3 regions of the Zoogloea sp. genome follow, and region 3 is predicted to be linked to each of the others. Evidence: predicted binding sites of a transcription regulator. Region 3 holds the regulator's gene; each other region holds the start of a gene.

Region 1 (9,738 bases), on a different contig from region 3:
GCCACCAAGTAAGCGCGGCGGCCCACGCCGCCCCACCAATCCACAGGAGATAAACGTCTTGACCGACGCACCGATCCCCGCGCGGCCGCCCCGTGGCGCCCGCCTGCTCGCCGCCGGCCTGTTGCTGCTGGCGAGCCACCTGGCCTTTGCCCACGACGCGATCCCGCGCCTGCCCAACGGCAAGCCCGACTTTTCCGGCATCTGGCAGACCCTCACGCCGGCCGACGACGACCTCGAACCCCACGCTGCCCGCAAGGACGCCGCCCCCGGCGCCGGCGTCATCGAGGGCAAGTTCATCCCCTACCTGCCCCAGGCCCTGGCCCAGAAGAAACAGAACTTCGAGGCCCGCGAGACTGCCGACCCGCGCACCAAGGGCTGGACCCTCGGCGTGCCACGCGGCATCTACTACCCCGAACCCTTCCAGATCTTCCAGCGCCCCCGCGACCTGAAGCTGGTGTTCCAGTTCGGCCATACCGTACGCACCATCCACACCAACCAGACCGAGCATCCGGACGTGATCGGCGACCTGCTGTCCGGCGACTCCCGCGGCCGCTGGGACGGCGACACGCTGGTGGTGGATGCACGCAACTTCACCGACCAGACCTGGCTCGACCGGGCCGGCAACTTCCACAGCAACGACCTGCACGTGGTGGAACGGTGGACCTATCTGGACGCCAACACCATCGAGTACAAGGCGACCCTCGAGGATCCCCAGGTCTATAGCCGCCCGTGGACCCTCGGCGTGATCCTCCACCGTCACCGGGAGAAAGATTTCCAGCTGATCGAGGACTACCGCTTCACCCTCGATTTCGACCAGTACTACCCGCCCAAGCGCGACAAGAACTGAGGAAGGAAAACGCCTGCGATGGACTCCCACATGACCGACCGGACCTCCACCCGATCCCGCCCCCGTACCGCCGCGCTGCTGCTGGCCACCACCAGCCTGCTTGCCACTGGCGCAGCCCACGCCCAGAACACACCCACCCAACCGGCTGCCGCGGCGGCCCCGGTGGTGGACAAGAGCATCCCGAAGATTCCCGCCGGCCCGTGGCAGGGCCCGCGCCTGCCCGACGGCCAGCCCGACGTGAGCGGCTTCTGGGGCCCGGCCTTCGGCAGCTACCTCAACCTTACCGACCCGGAGGGCATCTCCACCGGCGAGCGCCAGCGCAACCTGCCACCGCGGGAGCAGCGCGCCCCGAGCCGGGTCAGCGACCCCGCCGACGGCCAGGTGCCCTACCAGCCCTGGGCCCGCGCCAAGGTCCAGGAATACCAGGCCTATTACGCCAACCCGATCAAGCCCGAGTACGTGGACCCGCTGGCCCGCTGCGCGCCGCCGGGCATCCCGCAGGCCTTGTACATGCACGGCCACGAGATCTACCAGTATCCGGGCTACGTCGTGTTCCTGTTCGACCAGGGCACGCGCATCATCCACCTGGACAACAAGCCCCATCTTGCCGACAACATCAAGCTATGGAACGGGGATTCCCGCGGCCGCTGGGAGGGCAACACGCTGGTGGTCAGCATCTCGAACTACAACGGCAAATCCAAGTTCGGGCGCAGCGGCGAGTTCGTCAGCGAGAACGTGAAGATCGAGGAGCGCTACACCTTCGACGCCAACGGCAAGCGCTACAACTACGAGGCGCGCATCACCGACCCGACGGTACTGACCCGCCCGTTCACGGTGACGGTGCCGATCCGCAAGTACACCGAGGCCGACAAGCCGCGCCCGGTGGTGTACGCGGTGCGCGAGGCCAAGCACGCCGGCAAGGAGGTGATCATCGAATACGCCGAGGAGCGCGCCTGCATCGAGTTCAACAGCGGCCACGCCCACCTGCCCAGCGCCGCCGCCAAGTAAGGCAACCCGGCATCACCCCGGTGCCGGCTCCGCCACCACCACCCGGTTGCGACCGGCTGTCTTGGCGGCATACAGCGCCCGGTCGGCGCGCTCCACCAGGTCAAGGCCAGCCGGATAACCCACTTCCTGCCTTGTGCCTGCGGCAGGCCAGACCGGATGGAGGCAGGCCACGCCGATGCTGATCGTCACCCGGCTGCTCTCCAGGGTACCGCGGTGCACGATGCGCAAGGCCTCCACCGCCGCCCGCAGGCGCTCCGCCACCAGTGCGGCGGCGGCGGCATCGGTACCCGGCAGCAGCGCCACGAATTCCTCGCCGCCATAGCGCGCCACCATGTCGGCGGCGCGGACCACCGCGACGTTGAGGGTCTTGGCGACCATCTGCAGGCAGCGATCGCCCTCCACATGGCCAAAGTGGTCGTTGAAGTCCTTGAAGTGATCCACGTCGATCATCAGCAGCGACAAGGGCTGGCCACTGCGCATCGCCCGCCGCAGTTCCAAGTCGAGGGTGCCGTCAAAGGCACGCCGGTTACCGATGCCGGTCAGTGCATCCTGGGTGGTGAGGCGTTTGAGCGCTTCGGTCACCTGGACCAGCTTGCGGTACAGGATGCCGCTTTCCGCCAGCAGCACCAGCAATACGAAGCTCGCAGCCAGCAGGCCGTACACCCGCCCCGCATAGAAGCCCAGATCGAAGCGCCCACCGTTGAGCATCGCCGATAGCGCAATATCGATCAGCGACGCGCACACCATGACCATCAACCACAGGTCGAGCACCGAATGGGGCCGACTGAACCACAGCACAGCCAGCGCCAGCAGGCTCGAAGCCCATACGAAGGCCACCGCCAGCGACATCGACGAACGGTAGCGATCGCCGTCCATGAGCTCCGGCAGCAGATCCTGGCCGGCAGTGGCCAGCGCGGTAAATGCGGCGCTCAGCACCACCATTCCCGCCCCGGCGGCCATGAAGGGCAGGCGCGGACGGCGCGGCAGAGTGGAAGACACGAAATCCCGCCCCTTGAAACGCGCATAGGCAATGACGAAAAGCGGGAAGACGCCGTGCCAGAACATGTACAGCCAGGCCGTGCTCTGGGGGCCGGCCCCCAGCAAGCCTGTGGGCGTGAACAGCCCGGGAAAACTCAGCGCATGGGCCACCGTCATGCAGGCCACGTACAGGTAGCCACAGCCCAGCACGAACAACGCCCGGGAATTGAAGGAAAAATACTGGCTGAACAGCAGCGCCGCGGTGATCAGATCGGTGACCACCAGCCACGACTCATAGCACGGGATGAAGCCCCAGATCGGCGTCAGCGACACCCTGGCAAACGGCGCCAGTAGTGCGAACACCAGCAGGGACAGCAGCAGGACGGCCAGCGCCAGCCGCTTTTCACGCGGGCTGGCGGTGAGCGTCGACAGGAACAGGGGGCTGTCCGCGGATGGATCCGGCAGCGCGCTATCGGTGAGTCCGGACATCGTCAAAGACATGATGGCTCCCCGCGCGGTCGGCTTGACCATGAAGAGGGCTCAAGAATAAGACCCTACCCTCGGTCGCCCAGCGTGAAATAAGTCACGCTTTGTGCACTACACGGATCCGCCCGGCGGAAACGGCAAGGGCGCGCCGCTGCCGCGACACGCCCCCGTGAAACAGCCACCCCGCTTACCGGGGCGACCTGGCCGCCTTGCCTGCTCAGCTCCGCCGACGGCGGTTCCAGCCCAAGCCGGCGATGCCTACCCCGACCAGCGCGAGACTCGCCGGCTCCGGCACGACGTTGAAGCCAAAGCCCTGGAGTTGCACCAGCGGCGCCTGCACATTGGCGGTCAGATAGAGGTCCATCGTATAGCTGCTCCGGCTGGATGCAGCCCCGACATCGGCATCCGACATGGCGAGCTGATAGTGGCTGGCGTAGGTACCCGGCAGCGCCGTATCCAGCATGGCGGAGAACAACAGGGAATCGCCAGGGTTCAGCTCACTGAAGGTGGACAAGTCGGTGAACAGCACACCGGTATCACCGCTGGCATTGATCGCATCCAGATCCAGACCGGCGCGATCACCGGACAGGTTGGAGACGGTGAACAGCAGGCTGGCCGGCGTGCCGGTCAGGAAAGTCCCCAGATCGAGGGTCACGATGGACGAACTCGAACCGTTGATCAGCGGGGCTGCGTGCAACAGGTAGGAATAGGTGGCACCCACGGTGCCGGACCAGCTGGCCGTCGCGGTGGTCGTCTCAGCGCCGGTGAATGCGCTACCAGTCTGGTGGGCGGTCAGCGACGAGGCGCTACGGCTTACCAGCACCGAGCCGGCCCCCACGTAGGCATTCAGATCGGACGCGTTGACAACTCCGGTCAGATTGGTGGCCATGCTGGCAGTGGTCGCGCCATCGCTGCAGGCGCCCTTGCGCAGGCCACTGCAGGTATCCGCGGCACTCAGCGTGGAAAAGGTGCGGGTCACGCCAGGCGCCGTGACCACCGCCCCGATACTGCCGGAGCCCTGGGTATGCACGCTGTTGTTCGCGCCGTTGCCACCGCCTGCCGTCGCCGTCGTGGCAACAGAGAGGGTGCGGGACGAGTTCATGTTGATGGTAGCGCCGGTCAGCACGCCCAGGCTGACATCGAACTGGGCGATGCTGCTGCTGCCAACCGCCACGTTGTTCTGTGTGGTGGCACCGCCCGCCTTTCCATCACTAACCGTTGCGCTGTCGTTGAAGCTGACATCGGCGGTGGTGACCACCAGCGCATGGGCGGACAAGGGCAGCGCCATGGCGCAGGCGCCAAGTGCCGCTGTTTTGAGCACGCCGGCAAGGCGCGGTGCTGCAGAAGGCTTGGTCATGAAGTGAACTCCTGTGGGTTGAGTCGCTGACGCAGTAGTGGTTGGGTCCCGTTGCTGCGTGGTGACTGCCGGGATGGCCTCGACGATAGAGACGAACCCCATTTCCCAGGAGGGAAAACTTCACGGCGAATCTGCCGTTTTCACATTTATTTGGCAAAAGTTTCAGATTTTCAAGACTCCCGACAGCTCGCCGAAAGTCCACCTTCAGAAAAGACCGAACCCGCCGGGCAGCCAGCCACGCGGCGGGTTCATCACGGTCGGGTCGGTTCAGCGCCAGCCGCCGAACTGCTGCATGTGCAGGCCATCCGCCCCTGCATCACGCTCCGTGGGTCCCTGCAAGCCCATCGTCGCCAGGCGCGCCGAGCGGGAATTGCAGGTCGTCTCTGAGATCCAGGCCTGGCCGGCACGCAGGCGGGTCAGGCAGTACTGCCATAGTGTAGAGAACATGTCGTACCCCTCCTCAACATAGATACGGTTCAATTTAAGCAAACGACATACCAGTATTACCGTATTACGTATTAAACAGGATACAGCCTGCCCTCCACGCCGGTTTGCGACTTTTTTGTCGTTTTCCCGACGCCTTCCCGTCACGTCTCCCCCCATTCCGGTTGCCCGACTTGGTGCAGTTTTGACCTCCGCGCCGTTTTTTAGTGCGTGGATCTCATTTTCATTTTGTTAAATCCCTTGGTTTTGTAGGGATTGTGGCTTGGCATAGCTCGTGCTTTTCTTTGCATGAAACTTTTGTTCTTTACATGCAATACCGCCTATGAAAAACCCGCCCACATCCCGTCCGGCTTCCTTGCGGTCGCCGGGCCTCCCATGGAGGTTCCAATGAAATGGATTAGCGCAATCATCAAGCCGTTCAAGCTCGACGAGGTCCGCCTGGCCCTCAATGCCGTCGGCGTAAACGGCGTCACCGTCACCGACGTGAAAGGCTTCGGCCGTCAGAAGGGGCACACCGAGCTGTACCGGGGTGCCGAGTACGTCGTGGACTTCCTGCCCAAGGTGAAGGTGGAAGTCGCCGTCCCCGACGATGTGCTGGAAAGCGCCATCGCCGCCATCGAGCAGGCCGCCGCCACCGGAAAGATCGGTGACGGAAAGATCTTCGTCTTCGACCTCGAGAAGGCCGTCCGCATCCGCACCGGCGAAGCCGGTCTCGAAGCCCTTTAGGAGCGCTCCCATGAAACGCATTCTTGCCCTGGCAACCCTGCTTTTCGCACTCTGTTTCGCCATGCCCGGCTGGGCCGACGACGCGCCGGCAGCCGCCGCAACCGTCAGCGCCGCCGTCGATGCCGCCGCCAGCGCGGCCCCTGCTGCTGCAACGCCGGCGGCCGCCCCCGTACCCAACAAGGGCGACACCGCCTGGCTGATCACCGCCACCCTGCTGGTGGTGATGATGGCTGCCCCGGGCCTCGGCCTGTTCTATGGCGGCATGGTCCGCAGCAAGAACATGCTGTCGATCCTGATGCAGACGCTGGTGATCTTCTGTCTGCTCGGCGTGCTGTGGGCCGTCTATGGCTACAGCCTGGCCTTCACCGACGGCAATGCCTTCATCGGCGGCTTTGACAAGCTGTTCATGAAGGGCGTAACGCCGGACACCGTGGTCGCCACCTTCAGCAAGGGCGTCGTGCTGCCCGAGTACATCTTCGCGTCCTTCGAGCTGACCTTCGCGGCGATCACCCCGGCACTGATCATCGGTGGCTTCGCCGAGCGCATCAAATTCACCGCGGTGCTGGCCTTCATGGTGCTGTGGTTCACCTTCTCCTACATCCCGATGGCCCACATGGTGTGGTACTGGGCCGGCCCGGACGCCTTCACCTCCGCCGAAGCGGCCGAGAAAGCGGCTGAAGTGGGTGGCTTCCTGTTCAACAAGGGCGCCCTCGACTTCGCCGGCGGCACCGTGGTGCACATCAACGCTGGTATCGCCGCGCTGATCGGCGCCTTCATGATCGGCCCGCGCCTCGGTTACCGCCGTGAATCGATGGCCCCGCACAGCCTGACGATGACCATGGTCGGCGGCTCCCTGCTGTGGGTCGGCTGGTTCGGCTTCAACGTCGGTTCGTCCCTGGAAGCCGGCGCCACCGCAGGCCTGGCCTTCTTCAACACGCTGGTGGCCACCTGCGCGGCAACCGTCTCCTGGACGCTGATCGAAGCGGTCTTCAAGGGCAAGCCGTCGATGCTCGGCGCGATCTCCGGCGCTATCGCCGGCCTCGTCGTGATCACCCCGGCCTGCGGCCTGGTCGGCCCGATGGGCGCCATCATCATGGGCCTGCTCGGCGGCCTGGTGTGCTACTGGGGCGTCAATGGCCTCAAGCGCATGCTCGGCATGGACGACACCCTCGACGTGTTCGGCGTGCATGGCGTCGGCGGCATCCTCGGCGCCCTGCTGACCGGCGTGTTCGCCTCGCCCGAACTGGGCGGCACCGGTGTCTATGACTACGTCGCCAACGCCGTCGCCCCCTACGACATGAGCGCCCAGCTGGTCGCCCAGGCCTGGGGCGTGGGTACCGCGGTGGTGTGGTCCGGCGTGGTGTCCTACATCGCCTTCAAGCTGGTGGACCTGACCATCGGCCTGCGGGTCGGCGAAGACGCGGAGCGCGAAGGCCTCGACCTGAGCACCCACGGCGAGTCCGCCTACCACGACTGAGCCCATGTCGATGAATCGTTTTATGAAGGGCCTGTTCCGGCCCCGCGGAAACGACTTCATGGCCGCCGACGACGCCGTCGGCGGCGGGGGCCCCGCGCCCGCACGGGCTCCGCCGGCCCCCCCCGCGCCGGGCCCGCGCCGGGGCCAGTGGGGGCGCCCCCGCCCCCCCCACAACCCCCCCCGTCTGTTTTATGTGTTTTTTGGGGGGGCGGGGCGCGCCCCCCCAAAACCCATTCCCGCCCCCCCCCCCCGGGGGGGGGGGGCGGGGCCCCGGAGCCCGCAGTGGCTCCGCCGGCCCCGCCGTCGCCGGGCCGGCGCCTGGCCCTGTGGGGACGCCACATCGCCCACCTGATCCGCCACGGCATGAACGCCGAAACCGCCCACGCCGCCCATCTGGGCGAAGTGGAAGCCCGCATCGGTGCGATGACCCTGGAGATCGAACGCGGCCAGCGCCGCATGCTGAACGGCAGCGAGGAAGCCCACGCACTGCGCCAGCAGGCCGAAGCCACGCTTGCCGCCACCGCAGGCGACATCGACGCCGGCCTGGCCGAATTGGAAGCCACGCTGTCGGCCAAGGTTGCGCGCATCGGCGAAGTGGTCAAGGTGCTCGAGAAGATCGGCCGCGACCTCGACCTGCTGGCCCTCAACGCCGCCATTCAAGCGGCCAGCGCCGGCGAACAGGGCCGTGCCTTCGCGGTAGTCGCCGACAACATCCGCGCCCTCGCCGGCGACACCGTCGCCAACGCCAAGAGCGCATCCCAGTTGCTCAACTTTGCCGATTTCCAGCAGGGCCTGCAGGGCTTCCGCCAGGAGAGCGCGGCCAGCGTGGCCCGCTCCAACCAGGAAACCGGCGCCGCCTTCACACGCATCGAAGAAACCTTCGCCGGGCTGCGCGATGCCCTCGCCACCCTCGACGAACACGGGCGAGTCATCTCCGCCATGCACTCCCTCAACCAGTCCACCTTCGACCGCCAGCGCCTCAAGCTCGAATGGGCCGAGCGCCTGTGCTTCGACCTGGGCGGACTGGAAAAACAGCCCCACGACAACATCGTCCCGGTGCTCGACCGCCTGCTCGACAAGGAAGGCCTCACCGCCGACGCCGGCTACGACCGGCTGGCCGACATCCGCCAGCGCGGCCGCCTGCGGGTCGCCATCGAACCCGCCTTCAAGGGTCTGTCCTTCCGTTTGCAGCCCGGCGCACCGCTGCGCGGGCTGGACGTGGACTACGCCCGCGCCTTCGCCAAGCACCTGGGCGTGGCGGTGGACTTCGTCGAACACCCGTGGGACCAATGCACCGAACTGCTGCAGGCAGGCCGCCGCCCCGGCGAGCCCGCCGCCGACCTGGTGTGGAGCGCGCTGCCACCAAACGCCGCCTACAAGGGCGTGGCCTTCTCGGACAGCTACACCTACCTGAACTACGTGCTGGCGCGCCGCCACGGCGACACGCGCATCGACGGCGTGGCCAGCCTGGAAGGCAAGGTCCTCGGCTGCATCAACGACCCGGCCGCCTTCGCCGCGCTGGAAGCGGCCGGCCTGCGCTGGAGCAAGCACACCCGTAAGGAACCGGGCACCGTGCGTCTGGCCAACCTGATCGGCTATTCGGACCAGGGCGTTATCCACGACGCGCTGGCCGACGGCACCGTGGATGCCTTCGCGGTGGATCACCCAATCTTCGCGTGGGCCTGCTACGGGCAGGACAGCCCGTGGCGCGGCCGCATCGAGATACTCCCCGAACCGCTGTCGCGCCAACCCTGGTTCTACGCGGTCGGCGTCGCCGACGATCCGTCGTCGTGCCGCCTGCTGCAGGAGGTCAACCGCTTCATCGCCGGCTTCACGAAGAGCCGCGAACGGGAACAGATCGAGAAAAGCTGGCAGTTCGGAGTGATCCACGGCACCGGCAGCTACCGCCACGAGCCTGGCAAGCTACGCGGGGAGGACGCCCTGGCCGCCGACCTGGCGCGGCTGGCACCGGGCGAGACGTGAAACACCTCCTTCTTGGAGGCCGATTCCGTGGGGGCGAATTCATTCGCCCGCGGACTTCGTTTAAGCGACTGAGGGCGAATGAATTCGCCCCCACGGGCTCTGCAGCCCTCAAAGCAAGGCCATCAGTCCGGCGAGCCCCAACGATGCCGGAAATACCTGCTCAGCCGGCCTCGCCCGGATTCGGGTACATCAGCACGCTGAGGAAGCGGATCGGGCACTTGCTGAGCTTTTCCGGCCCATGGGGAATGTCGGCGCGGAAGGTCAGCGCATCGCCCGGTTTGAGCACATAGGTGTTCTGGCCATGGCGGTACTCGATCTCCCCCTCGAGCATGTAGATGAACTCGGTGCCGGGGTGCTCGAAGATCGGAAAGGTCTCCGACTCGTGGTCGATGGTGATCAGGAAGGGCTCGAAGACCTTGGTCGGGCCCTGGT
Region 2 (9,738 bases), on a different contig from region 3:
AGAGCTTGCGCAGCATGGTTCGCTCGAGGATCACGCCGAGCAGGCCGACCAGCAGCGGCGCAGCGATCAGCGCGACCCAGTAGTTGACCTCGAACTTCGTCAGGGCCAGCCAGGCGATAAAGGCGCCCATCATGTACTGCGCGCCGTGGGCGAAGTTGATGATGTTGAGCAGGCCGAAGATGATCGCCAGCCCGAGGCTGAGGACCGCATAGAAGGATCCGTTGATCAGCCCGACCAGCAGCTGGCTGCCGAGCAGGGCCGTCGGGACGCCGAAGATTTCCATTGGGCACTCCAGTCCTGGTATCGCGTTGGGCTACCAGACAAGGTTTGGGGAAGCGGTCCCCGTGGGGGCGAATTCATTCGCTCCCACGGGATCCTCCCACAGGGCCGGCGCGATTACTTCTTGACCAGCGCGCAGCGTGACAGGGACAGCGGCTGGAAGGCCTCCGCTGCCGGAATCACCTGGCGCACGTTGTAGTAGTCCCACGGGTACTTGGATTCGGACGGTTTCTTCACCTGCATCAGGTACATGTCATGCACCATGCGGCCGTCTTCGCGGATCTGGCCGTTCTTGGCGAAAAAGTCATTGATCGGCGTCTTCTTCATCTGGGCCATGACCTTCTTGGTGTCGTCGGTGCCGGCTGCCTTGACCGCCTTCAAGTAGTGGTAGATCGATGAGTACTGGCCGGCCTGGACCATCGTCGGCATCTTCTTCTGTACGCTGAAGAAGCGCTTCGACCAGGCGCGGGTTTCGTCATTGAGATCCCAGTAGAAACCTTCTGTCAGGTACATGCCCTGGGTGGACTTGAGGCCCAGTGCGTGGACGTCGGTGATGAACATCAGCAGGCCCGCCAGGGACTGGGTCGGCGTGATGCTGAACTCTGCGGCCTGCTTGATGGAGTTGGTGGTATCGGCCCCGGCATTGGCAAGGCCGATGACCTGGGCACCGGAGGCCTGCGCCTTGAGCAGATAGGATGAGAAGTCCGAGCCGGGGAAGGGGTGGCGGACCGAGCCGAGCACCTTGCCGCCATTGGCGGTGACCACCGCCGAGGCATCCTTCTCAAGCGCCTGGCCGAAGGCGTAGTCGGCGGTGATGAAGAACCAGCTCTTGCCGCCCTGCTTGGTCACCGCCTTGGCGGTGCCGTTGGCGAGGGCGTAGGTATCGTAGGTGTAATGCACCGACACGTCGTTGCACTGCTCGTTGGTGATCGGTGTTGAGCCGGGGCCGTTCATGATCGCGATACGGTCCTTCTCCTTGGCGACCTTCATCACCGCCAGCGCGGTGGAGGTGGTGACCAGCTCGGTGGCGGTATCCACGCCTTCACGCTCGAACCATTCGCGGGCTTTGTTGGAGGCGATGTCGGCCTTGTTCTGGTGGTCGGCGGTGACCACCTCGATCTTGAAGTTCGGTTTTTCCTTGGCGATGAAGTCCTCGACGGCCATCTTGGTGGCCAGCACCGCACCGGAACCGGCCAGGTCGGAATAGGTGCCGGACAGGTCGGTGAGTACACCGATCTTCACCACCCCGCCGGAAATCTGAGCGTGAGCGCCGACGGACAGGGTGGCGAGGGCGGCGGCACAGGCCAGGCTCATCGTCTTCTTCATGCTCATGTCTCTCACTCCTTCTGCTTATCGTGTGTTGGGGGTTCAGACGCCCAGGGTCTGGTGCAGCCAGTCCATGCGGCCGGGCAGTTCTTCCTTGCTGATCGTGGCGAGGATTTCGCCGTGCTCCAGCACGTAGTGGCGGTCGGCCAGCGGCGCGGCGAAGCGGAAGTTCTGCTCCACCAGGATGATCGTGAAGCCGCGTGCCTTGAGCTCGTTGATGACCTCGCCGAGTTTCTTGACGATGACCGGCGCCAGCCCTTCGGTGATCTCGTCGAGCAGCAGCAGCTTGGCGCCGGTGCGTAGCACGCGGGCCATCGCGAGCATCTGCTGCTCGCCGCCGGACAGCTTGGTGCCGGGGCTGTTGCGGCGTTCGAGCAGGTTGGGGAACATCGCGTACAGTTCGTCCACCGACATGCCACCGCTGGCCACCTGGGGCGGTAGCAGCAGGTTCTCTTCGGTGGAAAGGGACGCGAAGATGGCGCGTTCCTCGGGTACGTAGCCGATCCCGTAGCGGGCCATGCGGTGGGTTGGTTCGGCGATGACTTCCTTGCCGTTCACCATGATCGAGCCGCTGCGCCGGCCCACCAGACCGAGGATGGACTTGAGGGTGGTCGACCGGCCGGCGCCGTTCCGGCCGAGCAGCGTGACGCACTCGCCGCGCCCGACATGCAGGTCGATGCCGTGCAGGATGTGGGATTCGCCGTAGAACGCGTGCAGGTCGCGGATGCGCAGCATCTCGGGCTTCGGGTCGAAGGCGCTGGTCATGGGGCGGGCTTCCGGTCAGTGGTGGGCGTCGTGCATGTCGGCCGAGCCCACGTAGGCTTCGAGCACCTGCGGGTTCTTGGAGACCTCCTCGTAGGGGCCTTCGGCGAGGATGCTGCCACGCTGCAGCACGGTGATGCGGTCGCACAGGTTGGCGACTACCGACAGGTTGTGCTCGACCATCAGGATCGTGCGGTCGGTGGAAACCTTGCGGATCAGTGCGACGACCCGGGCGATGTCCTCGTGGCCCATGCCCTGGGTCGGTTCGTCGAGAAGCATCATCGTCGGCTCCAGCGCCAGCGTCGTGGCGATCTCCAGTGCGCGCTTGCGGCCATAGGGCATTTCCGCCGTGACGGTGTCGGCGAAGCCGGCCAGATCCACCGATTCCAGCAGTTCCATTGCGCGGCTGTTGAGCACGTCGAGGCTCTTCTTCGAACGCCAGAAATGGAATTCGGTGCCGAGCTTCTTCTGCAGGCCGATGCGTACGTTTTCCATCACCGTCAGGTGCGGGAAGGTTGCCGAGATCTGGAAGGAGCGCACCAGCCCGCGACGGGCGGTGGCAGCCGGGGCCTCGCGGGTGATGTCCTGCCCGTCGAAGTGGATTGTGCCGCGGGTCGGTGGCAGGAACTTGGTGAGCAGGTTGAAGACGGTGGTCTTGCCGGCACCGTTAGGCCCGATCAGCGCGTGGATGTGGCCGCGTCGGACTTTCAGATCCACATTGGAAACGGCCGTGAAGCCCTTGAACTCCTTGGTCAGACCACTGGTTTCCAGGATGTATTCGCTCATGGGACCTCCCGCAGCGTGGCGGATCAGCGTTTCGTCGGGAGGGTGCGGCGGGCGCGGGCTGGAATGAGGCTCCGCTGCGTCTCGATCAAGCGGCGGGCCAGCCGCGCGGCGAGAATGAGGGTGATGATCGTCGCCAGGATGGGCAAGGGGCTCATGGCGGGGTCTCCGTATCGGTATCGTTATGTCAGCTAGCCTAGGGCCGGACCTTGTCCACAGCGTTGCTCAAATGTAACGAATGTTGCGATATGCCAGCTGGGCGCTTCCATCGCGGAGCGCCTTGACTGGCGCCAAGAAGGCTTCGCAGCCGGGATGCGGGGACGGTGATGGAATACCCGAACGGCGTAGGCTGAGCCGCGGGCTTCCCACATCCGCTGCAGCATGGGCCGCCGCAAGCGCTAGAATGCAAGATTGCAACAAACCATTCGTTCGAAGACGGAGTCACCCGAGATGCCCCAGTACCGTTCCCGCACCTCCACCGCCGGTCGCAACATGGCCGGCGCCCGCGCCCTGTGGCGCGCCACAGGCATGAAGGACGGCGATTTCGAAAAGCCGATCATCGCCGTGGTCAACAGCTTTACCCAGTTTGTGCCGGGCCACGTGCACCTGAAGGATCTGGGCCAGCTGGTCGCGCGGGAGATCGAGGCTGCCGGCGGCGTCGCTAAGGAATTCAACACCATCGCCATCGACGACGGCATCGCCATGGGCCACGGCGGCATGCTCTACAGCCTGCCGTCCCGCGACCTGATCGCCGACAGCGTGGAGTACATGGTTAATGCCCACACCGCCGACGCGATGGTGTGCATCTCCAACTGCGACAAGATCACTCCGGGCATGCTGATGGCCGCGCTACGCCTCAACATCCCGGCGATCTTCGTGTCCGGTGGCCCGATGGAGGCCGGCAAGGTCAAGTGGGAAGCCAAGGTGATCTCCCTCGACCTGGTCGACGCGATGGTCAAGGCCGCTGACAGCAGCTGTTCCGACGAGGAAGTGGACGCCGTCGAGCGTTCCGCCTGTCCGACCTGTGGTTCCTGTTCCGGCATGTTCACCGCCAACTCCATGAACTGCCTGACCGAGGCGCTGGGACTGTCCCTGCCGGGCAACGGCACGGTGGTCGCTACCCACGCCGACCGCGAGCAGCTGTTCCTGCGCGCTGGCCGTACCATCGTCGGCATGGCCCGCCGTTACTACGAGCAGGATGACGAGTCCGTGCTGCCGCGCTCCATCGCCAGCTTCAAGGCCTTCGAGAACGCCATCAGCCTCGACGTGGCGATGGGTGGCTCCACCAACACCGTGCTGCACCTGCTGGCCGCCGCCAAGGAAGCCGGCGTGGACTTCACGATGCAGGACATCGACCGCATCTCCCGCCACGTGCCCTGCCTGTGCAAGGTGGCGCCGGCCGTGTCCGACGTGCACATCGAAGATGTGCACCGCGCCGGCGGCATCATGGGCATCCTCGGCGAGCTGAACCGCGCTGGCCTGCTGCACACCGACCTGCCCACCGTCCATGCCAAGACCCTCGGCGAGGCGCTGGCGACCTGGGACGTGATGAAGGCTCATGACGGCGGCGTTTTCAACTTCTACAAGGCTGCCCCGGGCGGCGTGCCGACCCAGGTGGCTTTCAGTCAGGATCGCCGCTGGAACGAGCTGGACCTGGACCGCAGCCACGGGGTGATCCGCGACAAGGCGCACGCCTTCAGCCAGGACGGCGGCCTCGCCGTGCTGTACGGCAACATTGCCGAGAAGGGCTGCATCGTGAAGACCGCCGGCGTCGACGAGTCGATCTGGCAGTTCACCGGCCGTGCCCGCGTGTTCGAGAGCCAGGAAGACGCCGTGGCCGGCATCCTCGGTGACCAGATCGTCGCCGGAGACGTGGTGGTGATCCGATACGAAGGCCCGAAGGGCGGTCCCGGCATGCAGGAGATGCTCTACCCGACCAGCTACCTGAAGTCCAAGGGCCTCGGCAAGAGCTGCGCGCTGCTTACCGACGGGCGCTTCTCCGGTGGCACCTCTGGCCTGTCCATCGGCCACGCCTCGCCGGAAGCGGCCTGCGGTGGCGCGATCGGCCTGGTGGAAGAGGGCGACACCATCGAGATCGACATCCCCAACCGCCGCATCAACCTGGCGGTGTCCGACGAGGTGCTGGCGGCCCGCCGCGCCGCTCAGGACGCCCGTGGCTGGAAGCCGGCCAACCGCGTCCGCCACGTGTCCGCCGCGCTGCAGGCCTACGCGGCGCTCACCACCAGTGCCGATACCGGCGCGGTGCGCGACGTGACGCAGATCCAGCGCTGAGTCAGGTTTTCGCGTGATCCAACAAAGCCCGGCGAAAGCCGGGCTTTGTTTTTGTGGTGGCTCGCGGCTGGAACGCCCCGCTCTCGTGGGGGCAGATCAGGGCGCGCCGCCTTTTCAGCGGCCCAGTTCCTCCAGCGAGGCGTGCAGCTTGGGCACGAACAGCGCGTCCTGCTCGCTGATCTGGGCGAGGGCGTAGCTGATCAGCTGGGGGCCAGCGGCGATGGCATCCGGCGCGTTGTCCAGCTCGGCAGCGAAGCGGCCGATGCTGCTGGCCACCAGCCGCGTGATGCGTGGGTTCTCGCCAAAGACGCGGGCCGTGCCGATGGCGTTGCTGATAAGCGCGGCGGTGGCCTCGAAGTGGTCGGGTTTCGGCTTGGCCATGGCGTGTCCTCCAGGAACGGTTTTCAGTCCGCGTGAACGTCGTCGGCTGCCCGGTTGGCGCCGTAGTTGCGCAGCCGGTTTTCCGCAGCGACGCCGAGGATCTTCAGCAGCCAGGGCGGTGGCGAGTTCTCCATCGCGTGCTGGAACTTGGCGATCACCTCGTCCGCCGGGCCACCTTCTGCCAACTTGATCGGATAAATGTCGGCACGGATGATTTTGGCCGCTGCCGGGCCGCCGACGGAAACCACGTACACCACGTGGCAGTCGCCGATGAGCTGGGCGCGGAACAGGTTCTTATCTGGCGCGAAATCCGCCTCGGCGGTGTGGCGGACATCGATCAGGCGGCTCTCGGTGGGTGACACCTGATAGACCAGGAAGCGCAGGCAGGAGCCGAAGTGCCCGTTGAGCGCCAGGCCGAAGTCGGAGGCGATGGCGACGCGCACCGAACCGGGCATGTCGCCCTCGTTGTAGGGCTCGAGGGGCGGCAGTCCTTCATCGTCGTCCGCGTCGCCCCACAGGATGCGCACGGCCAGCTTCATGGCCTCCAGGCCAATGCCAATGTCTTCGCCATCCTCTTCGCCGTCGAGGCTGCCGAAGCCGGTCTTCAGGTGGGTAACGGTGATGTTGCGCAGGGTCTCGGTGTCGATAGTGTCGCCGAGGCATTCCTGCAGCACTTCGATCAGGCGGGTCAGGCCGATGTTGGGCATGGCCCGCGCGGCAAGGGCCACCCGGAGGGCGGCCTCACGGGTGATCTTTTCGGGTTTTTCCATGGGGGACTCCGCTTGCTTGTGATGTTTCCCCAGGTATCAGCAGATACAGTGCCAGCTCCCGGGGTGGTGTCCGGTGTGCGGTTCAAGTGCTTGTCGGCAAAGCGGAAGTTGCCGGATGCTAGAGCCCGTTCAGGGGCCGGCGATGTGTCGTTTCAACGACAAAGCCCGCGTCCGCCGTGGCAGGAAAGTGGCTGCGGGATGTCGCCTTCCCGACAAGCCGCGGGCGTCAAGGGGGGGGCGGAATGCCGTGTCGGGGGCGCTATCCGGGCCTGGGAGGGCGTGGTTCGAAGCTTGCTTTGCCTTGTTCGACACCGCCGCATTGGGGCGGTCTTCGACAACGCGACAGCGGGAGACCCACATGGATGCAAGCGTTAGCGTGAAGGACAGGAACGGCCGGGCGGTCACCGTGGGCGAACATGTGCGGATCCTCTCCGTCTCGCCGGACCCGGACATGGACGAGGACGAGCTGGACATGATCATGTTCATGGTCGGGGCGATCTCCGAGGTGGAGAAGATCGACGAGGAGGGGCGCGCCTGGGTGACCATGTGGTGGAACTGCGTGGAAACGACGGCGGTGAGCAGCGTTGGCCTATTTCCCCACGAGATGGAGTGGGTACCGCCTGAAATGGCTTGAGTGACCTGTGTCACGTGATGTGTCGGACCGTCAAGAATCCATGGGAATATGTCGATAAAGTGATATTCCTCGTTTTTCTGGCGGTTCCGCAAAATCGCCTCGCGGATCATGTTCGCCCGACTGTCGATCAAAACTCGTCTTTTTCTGCTTCTTCTCCTGAACGGACTCCTGTTCATTGCCGCTGTTGGCGCGCTGCTTCTGCAGATGGACTGGAATCAGGGACGAATCACCCGTTTTCTTGATTCCGATCTCGCGCTCGAACGTAATCTCGGCGACGCCTATTCTCAAGGACTGCAGATCGGACAGGCGCTACGCAACATCCTTCTCGATCCAGCCAATGAAAAGGGTTATGCGAATTACAACAAGGCTCGGGCGCAATTTGACGAAGCGATGCAAGCGGTCGCCAGGGCGGATGGAATGGCGAGTAGCCGGGAGATCGTGGCTGCGGCCGAGGCCTGGCATCCACTGCGGGATGAGGTGCTGGGGCGGGTCAAGCGCGGAGAACTGGAAGCAGCCAAGGCTTATCTGGTTGGTGATGAAACGCCGCGCTGGCGGGTCCTGCGGGAAGGTTTGCTGAAGGCCCGCGAGGATGCTCGCCAGCGTGCCCAGGAAACCCGTCAGATTCTCGATGAAGGGTACAAGAATGCGCGGGCAAAGGCTTTTGCGCTGGGAGCTGTCTTGCTGTTGTTCAGCTTGGCGGTTACGACCTGGATCAGTCGGGGGCTTTTACGGCAGCTCGGCGGTGAGCCGGCCGTGGCCGTGACGGTGGTGCGGCGCATTGCCCATGGCGACCTGTCCGAAAGAGTTCCGCTTTCGCAGGGCGATGATGGCACCAGCCTGCTTGCCGCAATGCAGAACATGCAGGTAGACCTGTCGGCGGAAATTGGAAAGGTGCGGGATACCGCCGATCGCTTGAGCAACACCGTTGATGTGGTGCGGGGAAATTCGGATGCCGTGACCTGTGTGTCCCGCGCCCAGAACGACGCCTCGGTGGCGATGGCCGGAGCTATTGGCAACCTCACGCGCAGCATTGGTGACGTGGACCGGAACGCGGCCGAGGCCGGTCGGCTGGCCAGCGCAAGTACCGAGGGAGCCCAGCGCACGATTGCCCGGATAGGGGACGTGGAAGCAGTGATCGGAGATATGGCTGCCAGGATGCAGGCATCCGCCGAGATCATCGGGCAACTGGGAGGGCAGTCAGATGAAATTTCCCAGATCGTCACCGCCATCAAGGATATTGCGGATCAGACCAACCTGCTGGCCCTGAATGCTGCGATCGAGGCTGCCCGGGCGGGTGAGCAGGGGCGGGGGTTCGCAGTCGTTGCCGACGAGGTGCGCAAGCTCTCGGAGCGGACAGGGGCGGCCACGCAGGAAATCGCTTCCATGATTTCGCGCCTGCAGGAGAGCAGCCGAGGTGCGGTCCAGAGCGTCTCGGAAACAGTCGAAATGGCGGACAGCAGCGTCGATAAGGTGAGTCATGCGAAGGCGGCGATAGCGGAACTCGAGGCGATCGTGGGGCAAGTGCATGGCCTGGTGGCATCGATCAGTACCGCAATGCATGAGCAGCACCATGCCTGTGACGCGCTGTCCGAGCAAATCAATGGCATCAGCCGTATGGGCGACGAGAACCACCAGGCCAGTGTCGAAACGCTGCGTGAAGTCGAGGCGCTGGCCCGCGTCGCCGTTGATCTCGAAGAGAGCGTGCGCCGTTTCCGTCTCGGTTAGAGCTTCTTTTCCATGAACAAGGCCTGGCCCATGGCCGGGTCGAGCTGGTAGCCCGCGAAGCCGCAGTTCAGGTAGGCCTGGCGGGCGCCGGTATTGCCTTCGAGCACTTCGAGGGTCAGCTTGCAGCAGTTCCGCTCCCGCGCTACCTGTTCGGCGTGGGCCAGCAGCGCCGTGGCGATGCCGCGGCGGCGGAAGTCCTCATGCACGATGATGTCGTGCACATTCAATAGCGGCCGGCAGGCGAAGGTGGAGAAGCCTTCCACGCAGTTGATCAGCCCGGCGGCCTGCCGCTCCCCTTTCTTGTTCCAGTAGGCGATGAAGCTCAGCACGGTCGGGCGGCGGCGCAACTCGTCCGGCAGGCGCGTGCGCAGCTCGTTGCTCATGGCCTGGCCGCTACCGGTGGGGCCGCGCATGTAATGGTCGAGCAGGTCGAGAAAGTCGTTGCGCTGGGCTGTGTCGTCGAAGTCAACAGGCTGGATGGAAAGGTCGCTCATCGTGGGTATCGGAAAACTCGGGTTTATGTCGTTTGGCTTGCGTCGAAGTGGATGCCTGGTTTCCGTTTGACCGGTCAGTCGATTACCAGTCTCTCGGCGCGGTCGGCGCGATGCTCTGCTGAAAAACAATAAGGCCTTGTCGGATAAGGGTTTTTATGGCCTGCCGAAACTGGGCACGCTTTTTGTTAAATCCCCTCTCGCCATGTGCGACCGTGCCGGCCCGCTTGCGTCGCGATAGATCAGAACATATCCGGGCCCGATGTTCCACCAGGGGGTTGGTATCCATGACTGA
Region 3 (9,738 bases):
CCTTGATGCGGCCGTGGGGAATGGCGATGCCCTGGCCAAGGCCGGTGGAGCCGAGCTTCTCGCGGGCAAACAGGCTGTCAAAGACGGTGCTGCGGCCGATGCCGTGGTTGTTCTCGAACAGCAGGCCGGCTTGCTCGAAAGCACGCTTCTTGCTGCTCGCCTCGAGTCCGACGACCACATTGGTCGGCGGCAAAAGTTTGGCGATGAGGTTCATGCGAGGACTCTCCCGTGTGCGGAGCGGGCCGACACAGGTTGCCGGTGAAAGGCGATTCAGGAAGATCCGGAGGCGAGGGCCGCCGGGGCCGTTGTGTCAATTGGGGCGCATTATAGCCACAACGGTCCCGGGGAAAAGCGTATTACTTAGCGCCGGGAATCAGGACTCGGCGAGGTGCTGCTTCAGGGAGTCGTGACCGTGGTCGCTGGTCTTGTCCTTGTACTTCAGGACCTGACGGTCGAGCTTGTCGATCAGCCCGTCGATGGCTGCGTACATGTCGGCATCTTCGTTCTCGACGTAGATGTCCTTGCCGCGCACGTGCACGGTGACTTCGGCCTTCTGACGCAGCTTTTCCACCGAGAGGATCACGCCGACGCTGGTGACGTTGTCGAAGTGGCGGATTACGCGATCGAGCTTGGTCGTGACGTACTCGCGGATGGCCGGCGTAACTTCGACGTGATGCCCCGTGATGTTGAGGTTCATGGTTGCTACCTTTCTGTCAGATGGTTTTGCGCAGACTGACCGGCGGAATATCGAGGGACTCGCGGTATTTTGCAATTGTCCGACGTGCCACGACGATACCCTGCTGGCCCAACAACTCGGCAATCTTCGCGTCGGACAAGGGCTTCTTCTTGTCTTCCGCCCCCACGAGCTGGCGAATCAGCGCCCGAATCGCCGTCGAGGAAGCAGCCCCACCGCTGTCGGTGGCAACGTGACTGCCGAAAAAATACTTGAATTCGAAAATGCCCCGCGGCGTGGCCATGTACTTTTGGGTGGTCACTCGCGAAACGGTGGATTCGTGTAGATCCAGCTGTTCGGCAATTTCCCGCAGGGTAAGCGGACGCATTGCCACATCGCCATAATCGAAGAACTGGCGCTGGCGGTCAACGATCGCTTGCGAAACTCGCTGGATGGTGTCGAAACGCTGCTGCACGTTCTTGATCAGCCAGCGCGCTTCCTGCAGGTGGCTCGACAGGGAGCCGCTGGCGCCGCGGTTGTCGCGCAGGATCTGGGCGTACAGCTGGTTGATGCGCAGGCGCGGCATCGCATCCGGGTTGAGGCTGACGACCCAGTTGCTGCGCTGCTTGCGGACCACCACGTCGGGTACCACGTAGCGAGTATCGGCCTGGGAGAACTGGGCGCCGGGGCGCGGGTTGAGGCCGAGGATCAGGGCATGCGCCTCGCGCAGGGTGTCGTCGCTGCAGCGCAGTGCGCGCTTGATCTTCAGGAAGTCGCGGGCGGCCAACAGTTCGAGATGTTCGCTGACGATGGCGATGGCGAGGTCGCGGGCTTCGCTGGTGGGCAGGGTGTGCAGTTGCAGGGCCAGGCACTGGCCCACGTCTTGGGCGCCAATGCCGGCTGGGTCAAGGCTCTGGATCTGGCGGAGAGCGATCTTGAGGTCGTCGAGCTCGATTTCCAGTTCGGGCGGGAGCAGCGGCAGCAGATCGGCCAAGTCCTGGCTGAGGTAGCCGTCGTCGTCGAGTGCCTCGATGAGGAAACGCACCAGGGCCCGGTCCCGGTCGGACAGGGGCGTGAGAGCGACCTGGGCGTCGAGGTGGTCGCGCAGGGACGGCACGGCAGCCTGGAATTCCTGAAAGTCGGTCTCGTCGTCGTCGTCGCGTTGTCCGCCGCTGCCAGCCGCAGCCCATTCGCCAGCTTCGCCGCCGTTGTCGAAATCGTGATCCGGCTCGCGTTCCCGCTCAGCCTCGCGGGATTGCTCCTGCTCGCGTTCGTGGGCGGCCTCGCTGCCGGCCGGCGCCAGCGGGCCGGGTGCCTCGACGCGGCTCGAGCCGAGGTCACCCTCGGGCTCTTCCCGCTCGAGCATGGGGTTCTCCAGGAGGATCTTCTCGATCTCCTGGTTGAGTTCGAGGGTCGACAGCTGCAGCAGCTTGATGGATTGCTGCAGCTGGGGCGTCAGCGCGAGATGCTGGGAGAGTTTGAGCTGGAGGCTGGGCTTCATGAGTCGTATCGGGCCTCAGAGCCTGAAGTGCTCGCCAAGGTACACCTGGCGGACCTGTTCGTTATGAACGATCTCGTCCGGGCGGCCACTGGCCAGCACTTCGCCGGCGTTGATGATGAAGGCACGGTCGCAGATGCCAAGGGTTTCACGGACGTTGTGGTCGGTGATCAACACACCGATCCCCTTGTCCTTCAGGAAGCGGATGATCTTCTGGATGTCGATGACGGCGATCGGATCGACGCCGGCGAAGGGTTCATCCAGCAGGATCAGGCGTGGGTCAGTGGCCAGCGCGCGGGCGATTTCGCAGCGCCGGCGTTCGCCGCCGGACAGGGAGATCGCAGTGCTGTCGCGCAGGTGATCGATGCCCAGTTCGTTCAGCAGCTCGTCGAGGCGGCTGGCGATCTGCGGCTTGGAAAGGTTCTGCAGCTCAAGTACAGCCTGGATGTTCTCGGCTACCGTCAGCTTGCGGAAGACGCTCATCTCCTGCGGCAGGTAGGACAGCCCGAGGCGCGCGCGCTGGTGGATGGGCCGATGGGTCAGCACCTCGTCGTCGAGGGTGATCTCGCCGCCGTCGGCGGCCACCAGGCCGACGATCATGTAGAAGCAGGTGGTCTTGCCTGCGCCATTGGGGCCGAGCAAACCCACTACCTCGCCGCTGCCGACGTTGAAGGAAACGTCGTGAACGACCGTGCGGGCCTTGTACTTCTTGCGCAGGTTGCTGACTTTAAGCAGGCTCATCGCCGGGTTGTTCTTTCAGGACTCTACGAATGATTTCGGTGGAAAAGCCGCGACCTTGAAGAAATCTCGCCTGCCGTGCCCATTCTCGCGCGTCTGCGGGCGGCGTGGCGAACTTTCGGCGGTGGATGTCGCGCGCGCGTTCGAGTTCGCTGTCTGTGGTGTTTTCCTCGATTGCGTCGCCGATCAGTTCGGCGGACACGCCACGGCGGCTCAGTTCCAGTTTCAGGCGGGCGGCGCCGAAGCGGCTGGCCTTCGCGCGCACATAGGCATCGGCGAAGCGGGCGTCGGACAGCAGGCCAAGGTCCACGAGGCGGTCGAGCTCGGCATCGACCTCCTCGGGGCTGCCGAGTGCGCCGAGCTTACGTGCCAGCTCCATGCGGGAGTGCTCCCGTTGGGCCAGGCAGCGCAGCGCGCGCTCATGCAGGTTCATCGCCATCAGGCCGGCTCTCCGGACGCCCCGGGCTTCAGGCGGCCGCCTGGCCGGCGGAGCTGATCACCGCCATTTCGGGCAGACCAACCGCCACGCGGATCTTGTTCTCGATTTCGCGGGCGATGTGCGGGTTGCTCTTCAGGAACTCGCGGGCATTGTCCTTGCCTTGGCCGATCTTCTCGCCGTTGTAGGCGTACCAGGCGCCGGACTTGTCGATGAACTTGTGCTGGACGCCCAGATCGATGATCTCGCCCTCGCGGGAGGTGCCTTCACCGTACAGGATGTCGAACAGGGTCTCGCGGAACGGCGGGGCGACCTTGTTCTTGACGACCTTGACCTTGGTCTCGGAGCCGATTACCTCGTCGTTCTTCTTGATGGTGCCGATGCGGCGGATGTCCATGCGCACGGACGCATAGAACTTGAGCGCGTTCCCGCCGGTGGTGGTTTCCGGGCTGCCGAACATCACACCGATCTTCATCCGGATCTGGTTGATGAAGATCACCAGCGTGTTGGTGCGCTTGATGTTGGCGGTGAGCTTGCGCAGGGCCTGGGACATCAGACGGGCTTGCAGGCCAGGCAGCTGGTCGCCCATCTCGCCTTCGATTTCGGCCTTTGGGGTGAGGGCGGCGACGGAGTCGATGATGACCACGTCCACGCCGCCGGAACGCACCAGCATGTCGGCGATCTCGAGGGCCTGTTCGCCGGTGTCCGGCTGGGAGATCAGCAGGTCGCCGATATTGACGCCGAGCTTCTGGGCGTAGGTGACGTCCAGCGCGTGTTCGGCGTCGATGAAGGCGGCGGTGCCGCCGAGCTTCTGCATTTCAGCGACGACCTGCAGGGTCAACGTGGTCTTGCCGGAGGATTCGGGACCATAGATTTCGACAACCCGGCCACGGGGCAAACCGCCGATGCCGAGGGCGATGTCGAGGCCCAGGGAGCCGGTGGAAACAGTCTGGATGTCATGCTCTACCTCGCCGTCGCCGAGGCGCATGATCGAGCCCTTGCCGAACTGCTTTTCGATCTGCGAAAGGGCAGCGGCGAGGGCCTTAGCCTTGTTGTCATCCATTTGTCTTGATCCTTGTGATAAGGGTTTTGGAGATTATGGCACAGAGTTTGCGTAGGAGTGGACGCAGGTGCCGCAGCAAATTTTCACCACGAGGCATGTGGCGATGCTGTTATTTTATACAGTCACTGGCGGGCGTCCAGCGAAATTGCTCAGCAATATCGCAAACCGTATGCCGGTTGACTTTTTTGTGCTGTGCGCGCCAGCGTCGGAGATCTTCAGCGGTAGCGGCGGAGCAGCTCTTCGAGGGCGAAGATGACGGCCTGGCGGCGCACCGCTTCACGGTCGCCGTCGAAGTGGCAGGTGGCAGTCTGGGCTGCTTCGCCAGTGCGGACCCAGCCGAAACAGACCGTGCCGACGGGTTTTTCCGGCGAGCCACCGGTGGGGCCGGCGACACCCGAGATCGACAGGGCCAGGTCGGCCTCCGAACGCTCCAGCGTGCCGCGGGCCATTGCTGCGGTGGTCTGCTCACTGACTGCGCCATAGCGCGCCAGGGTCATCGGTGAGACGCCGAGCAGCGCACATTTGGCATCGTTGGAGTAGGTGATGAAGCCGCAGTCGAACCAGGCCGAACTGCCGGCCGTGGCGGTGACCACTTCGGCGACCCAGCCGCCGGTACAGGATTCGGCGCTGGCCAGCCGCCAGCCCTTGGCCTGCAGGTGCTCACCGACGAGGCGGGACAGGGTTTCCAGTTGAGCTTCCATCAGCCGATGATCCTCATCAGGATGGCCAGCACCAGCAGCGAATAGCCGGCGGCCAGCAGGTCGTCGAGCATTACGCCGAAGCCGCCGCGAGTGCGCTCGTCCACCCAACGGATTGGTGGCGGCTTGACGATGTCGAAAAAGCGGAAGGTCACGAAGGCGGCGGCCTGCCAGGCCAGTGTGGCGGGAGTCAGCCACAGTACCAGCCAGATCGCGACGATCTCGTCCCACACGATGCTGCCGTGGTCGGCCACGCCGAGGGCCCGGCCGGTGCGTTCGCAGGCCAGGATACCGAACAGGAAGCAGGCTACAAGCAGCGCGGCGAACATCGGGTCGGACAGCGGTGCCGACACGAAGGGAAACAGCAGCCAGCCGGCCAGCGTGCCGAAGGTGCCGGGGGCTTTCGGCGCGAGGCCGGAGCCGAAGCCGAGGGCAACGAAATGGGCTGGGTCGGAAACCAGGAAGCGCGGCGTGGGTTTCATGCGTCGCGGCCGAAATGGTCGTAGCCGCTGGCTGTTACCGGCCGCAACTGGCCGTCGCGGGCGAGCAGCGAAACCTGTTCGGCCTGTGTGGTGATCCGGCCGATGCGGTGCAGTGGTAACTGCAGGCGCTGCGAAATGGCTTCTATGTCGCTGCGGTGCTCGGTGGGTGCGGTGAATAGCAGTTCGTAGTCATCGCCGCCGGCGGTGCAGGCGGAGAACGCCCGTTGCGCATCGCCGCAGGCGGCGTTCAGCGCGGCGACCGGCAGTGTGGCCTCGTGGATCTCTGCGCCGACGCGGGACAGTTCAAGGATGTGGTTCAGGTCGCCGAACAGGCCGTCGGAGACGTCCAGCATAGCGCTGGCCAGACCGCGCAGGGCCAGGCCGAGAGCGACCCGGGGTTGTGGCCGCTGCAAGGCAGCCAGGCAGTCGTTGCGATGGGTCTCGGCCAGTTGGATCTGACCGCGCAGTTCGGCCAGTCCGAGGGCTGCACGGCCTGGTGCGCCGGAGACCCACAAGTCGTCACCGGGGCGAGCGCCGGAGCGGGTGATCGCGGTGCCGGTGGGGACTTCACCGAAAATGGTTGGGCACAGGTTGAGCGGCCCGCGCGTGGTGTCGCCGCCGATCGCGTCGATGCCGAATGCCTCACAGCAGGCGAAGAAACCGCGTGCAAATGCTTCAATCCAGGCTTCATCGGCGCTCGGCAGGCTGGCTGCGAGGACCACCCAGCGCGGCTCTGCACCCATCGCAGCGATGTCGGAGACATTCACCGCGAGGGTCTTCCAGCCAAGGTCTTCCGGATTGGTGTCGGCGAAGAAGTGCGTGCCGGCCACCAGCATGTCGGTGGAGATGGCCAGCTGCATGCCGGCCCGGGGCCGGATCAGCGCCGCGTCGTCGCCCACCGCCAGGTCGGTGTGGCGGGCGGGACGGGTGAAGTGCCGGCGGATCAGGGCGAATTCGGAAGGCATCGCGCAGGGACGGTCCGGCGGCGGGCCGGATCAGTTCGACTGGTCTTTGTTGCGGGGGGCGCGACGCTGCTGGGCGTTGGCTTCCACCTCGTCGGCCCGCACGCGGGCGGCGAGCTTGTCGAGCACGCCATTGACGAACTTGTGGCCGTCGGTGCCGCCGTAACCCTTGGCCAGCTCGATGGCCTCGTTGATGATCACGCGGTACGGCGTTTCAGGACGATGCACCAGCTCGAAGGTGGCCATCAGCAGGATGCCGCGCTCGATCGGCGACAGCTCGTTGAGGGGGCGCTCGATGTAGGGTGCGAATGCCACCTGCAGGTCGGGCGCGTTGCCGATGGTGCCGCGCAAGAGGCCCAGGAAGAGGTCGCGGTCGCACTTGTCGAAACCGCCCACTTCGCCCATCTGGCTTTCGATGGAGGTCAACGAGGACTGGCTCAGCAGCCACTGGTAGATGCCTTGCAGCGCGAATTCGCGGGCGCGGCGGCGGGGGGATTTGTTCGGGGTGTTCATGCCAGAGCCTTCAGCAGACGGGCCATCTCGACGGCGGCCTGGGCGCAGTCGGCGCCCTTCACCTGCATGCGAGCCAGGGCCTGGTCGTCGTCCTCGGTGGTGAGGATGCCGTTGGCGATGGGCACGCCGGTGTCTAGGGTGACACGGGTGAGGCCGGCGCCCTGCTCGTTGGAGACCAGTTCGAAGTGGTAGGTCTCGCCGCGGATCACCGCGCCGAGGGCCACCAGCGCGTCGTAGCGGCCGCTCTTGGCCATGACCTGCAGGGTCAGCGGGGCTTCGAGGGCGCCCGGTACGGTGGCGATGGTGATCGCATCGGGGGCGACGCCAAGGCGCAGCAACTCGGCGGTACAGGAAGACAGCAGGCCTTCGCATACGTCGATGTTGAAGCGGCACATGACGATGCCGACGCGGAGGCCCTGGCCGTCGAGGTTCGGGGCGATTTCGGGGATGTTGTCGTAACGGGGCATGGATTTACCTGAAAGGAGGATTCGTGGGCCGGTGGGCTCAGGCTTCGGGCGCGACGTGGCCGACGACGGTCAGGCCGAAACCGGCCATGCTCGGGATCTTGCGCGGGCTGGCCAGCAGCTTCATCTTGCCGACCTTGAGTTCGCGCAGGATCTGGGCGCCGATGCCGAATAGGCGCGGGTCCCACTTCTGGGCCGGCTTGGCGGCGGCGGGGTCGCCGGACAGTTGGGCGAGCAGCTCCTGGCCGCTCTGCGGGCGGTACAGCAGCACCATCACGCCGTTGCCGTGCTCGGTGATGCGCTTGAAGGCGGCGTCCACCGGGAAGCTGTGGCGGCCGCTGGAGGTGTCGAGGAAGTCCAGTACCGACACCGGCTCATGGACGCGGACGAGGGTCTCGACGTCTGCGTTGATGTCGCCGTACACCATCGCCAGGTGGACATCGCCGGAGGTCTTGTCCTCGAAGGCACACAGGCGGAACGGCCCGTGGGCGGTGTCGACGGTCTTCTCGCTGACCTTCTCGACCAGCTTCTCGGTGCGCGCGCGGTATTCGATGAGGTCGCGGATCGCGCCGATCTTGAGGCCGTGTTCCTTGGCGAACTCGATGAGCTCGGGCAGGCGGGCCATGGTGCCGTCGTCGTTCATGATCTCGCAGATCACTGACGCCGGCTCCAGCCCGGCGATGGCGGCCAGGTCGCAGCCAGCCTCGGTGTGGCCGGCGCGGATCAGCACGCCGCCCGGCTTGGCCATGATCGGGAAGATGTGACCCGGCTGCACGATGTCGGAGGGCTTGGCGTGGCGGGCCACCGCGGCCTGCACGGTGCGCGCCCGGTCGGCGGCGGAGATGCCGGTGGTGACCCCTTCCGCGGCCTCGATCGACACCGTGAAGGCGGTGCTGAACTGGCTGCGGTTGTCCCGCGCCATGTGGTTGATGCCGAGCTGGCGGCAGCGCGCCTCGGTGAGCGTCAGGCAGATCAGGCCGCGGGCATGCTTGGCCATGAAGTTGATGGCTTCCGGCGTGATGTACTCGGCTGCGATGACAATGTCGCCTTCGTTCTCGCGGTCTTCCTCGTCCACGAGGATGACCATCTTGCCGGCCTTGATGTCGGCGATGATGTCTTGAATCGGGGCCAGTGCGCTCATGCGGAAGCTCCTTCGTCGCTGTTGCGCCAGGCCTGCATGCGCTCCACGTAGCGGGCGATGAGGTCGATTTCCAGGTTCACCTTCACGCCGGCGGCGAGGCGCTTGAGGGTGGTGACCTGCACAGTGTGCGGGATCAGGTTGATCGAGAATTCGCGGCCGTCGACGCGGTTCACCGTGAGGCTCACGCCGTCGATCGTCACCGAGCCCTTCTTGGCGATGTAGCCGGCGAGGGCGGCCGGGGCGCGGATGACCAGTTCATGGCTTTCGCCGATCGGCGCGAACTTGACCACTTCGCCGATGCCGTCCACGTGGCCGGTGACCAGGTGGCCGCCGAGGCGGTCGGCCAGGCGCAGGGCCTTCTCGAGGTTCACTTCGCCGGGCTCGGCGAGGCCGACCGTACAGTTGAGGGTTTCGCGGGACACGTCGAAGTGGACGGTATTGCCTTCGCGGGCAATCACCGTGAGGCACACGCCGTTGTTGGCGATGCTGTCACCGAGCTGGACGTCGTCCAGGTCGAGGGTGCCGACGTCCACGGCGAGACGTACGCCGTCTTCAAGGGGCGACACGCTCAGGATGCGGCCGGTAGCGGCAACGATTCCGGAGAACATGGGTTGGGGGCTTAGAGAGGGGAAAACGCGATTCTAGGCGATTTCGGCGCGGGACTGGCGCTTTGTGCGGACGGCGAAAGGCTCGCTTTCGATCCGTGGAGGCGAATTCATTGGCCCTTGGAGTCTGCTCCTGGAGGGGCGGGCGAATGAATTCGCCCGCACAAAAAACCGGGCCACCGGACTGGGCCACGACATATGGCCAAAGGATTGCCGCTGCAAAAGAAAGCCCCCACCAAGGAGGCTGAGGCCTTGGTGGGGGCTGGCCTGTCAGGAGATCAAAGAATCTCGGCGATGTGGTCGCGCTCCTTCAGTTCCTCCTCGAACTGGCAGATTTCGCGGCCCAGCGCGTTGCGTGCCGAGACCATGCCGACCGGACGGCCGTTGTCGACCACTGGCACATGGCGGAAGCCGCCTTCGAACATCATGTGCAGGGCATGGTCGAGCAGCTTGTCGGGCGTGGCG

The links. The regulator sigma-54, encoded in region 3, starts transcription at its own class of promoters, with help from an activator protein. The targets are predictions, from matches to a motif close to TGGCACGCTTNCTGCTNA.
Positions count from the first base shown of each region.
Region 1: ACE3RX_RS01045 (P-II family nitrogen regulator) is a predicted target of sigma-54. The motif match lies at 5,384-5,401, and genes of this name have one in related genera.
Region 2: ACE3RX_RS07480 (dinitrogenase iron-molybdenum cofactor biosynthesis protein) is a predicted target of sigma-54. The motif match lies at 6,630-6,647, and genes of this name have one in related genera.

Region 1 is NZ_JAYSDK010000001.1:233,863-243,600, forward strand. Features, by position in the region: gene ACE3RX_RS01015 (hypothetical protein) at 1-12, shown strand, start outside; gene ACE3RX_RS01020 (hypothetical protein) at 59-847, shown strand; gene ACE3RX_RS01025 (hypothetical protein) at 866-1,855, shown strand; gene ACE3RX_RS01030 (GGDEF domain-containing protein) at 1,868-3,334, opposite strand; gene ACE3RX_RS01035 (choice-of-anchor E domain-containing protein) at 3,537-4,676, opposite strand; gene ACE3RX_RS01040 (hypothetical protein) at 4,944-5,123, opposite strand; gene ACE3RX_RS01045 (P-II family nitrogen regulator) at 5,508-5,846, shown strand; gene ACE3RX_RS01050 (ammonium transporter) at 5,857-7,323, shown strand; gene ACE3RX_RS01055 (methyl-accepting chemotaxis protein) at 7,606-9,306, shown strand; gene ACE3RX_RS01060 (helix-turn-helix domain-containing protein) at 9,467-9,738, opposite strand, start outside.
Region 2 is NZ_JAYSDK010000009.1:34,715-44,452, reverse strand. Features, by position in the region: gene ACE3RX_RS07515 (branched-chain amino acid ABC transporter permease) at 1-283, opposite strand, end outside; gene ACE3RX_RS07510 (ABC transporter substrate-binding protein) at 397-1,611, opposite strand; gene ACE3RX_RS07505 (ABC transporter ATP-binding protein) at 1,648-2,370, opposite strand; gene ACE3RX_RS07500 (ABC transporter ATP-binding protein) at 2,386-3,153, opposite strand; gene ACE3RX_RS07495 (hypothetical protein) at 3,177-3,308, opposite strand; gene ilvD (dihydroxy-acid dehydratase) at 3,601-5,442, shown strand; gene ACE3RX_RS07485 (hypothetical protein) at 5,557-5,823, opposite strand; gene ACE3RX_RS07480 (dinitrogenase iron-molybdenum cofactor biosynthesis protein) at 5,847-6,593, opposite strand; gene ACE3RX_RS07475 (hypothetical protein) at 6,952-7,227, shown strand; gene ACE3RX_RS07470 (methyl-accepting chemotaxis protein) at 7,336-8,952, shown strand; gene ACE3RX_RS07465 (GNAT family N-acetyltransferase) at 8,949-9,446, opposite strand; gene ACE3RX_RS07460 (hydrogenase small subunit) at 9,731-9,738, shown strand, end outside.
Region 3 is NZ_JAYSDK010000007.1:104,106-113,843, forward strand. Features, by position in the region: gene ptsN (PTS IIA-like nitrogen regulatory protein PtsN) at 1-214, opposite strand, end outside; gene hpf (ribosome hibernation-promoting factor, HPF/YfiA family) at 374-697, opposite strand; gene ACE3RX_RS06335 (RNA polymerase factor sigma-54) at 714-2,174, opposite strand; gene lptB (LPS export ABC transporter ATP-binding protein) at 2,190-2,912, opposite strand; gene recX (recombination regulator RecX) at 2,899-3,351, opposite strand; gene recA (recombinase RecA) at 3,377-4,408, opposite strand; gene pncC (nicotinamide-nucleotide amidase) at 4,624-5,109, opposite strand; gene ACE3RX_RS06360 (phosphatidylglycerophosphatase A) at 5,109-5,588, opposite strand; gene thiL (thiamine-phosphate kinase) at 5,585-6,553, opposite strand; gene nusB (transcription antitermination factor NusB) at 6,584-7,063, opposite strand; gene ribH (6,7-dimethyl-8-ribityllumazine synthase) at 7,060-7,530, opposite strand; gene ribBA (bifunctional 3,4-dihydroxy-2-butanone-4-phosphate synthase/GTP cyclohydrolase II) at 7,568-8,668, opposite strand; gene ACE3RX_RS06385 (riboflavin synthase) at 8,665-9,276, opposite strand; gene ACE3RX_RS06390 (cyclic nucleotide-binding/CBS domain-containing protein) at 9,552-9,738, opposite strand, start outside.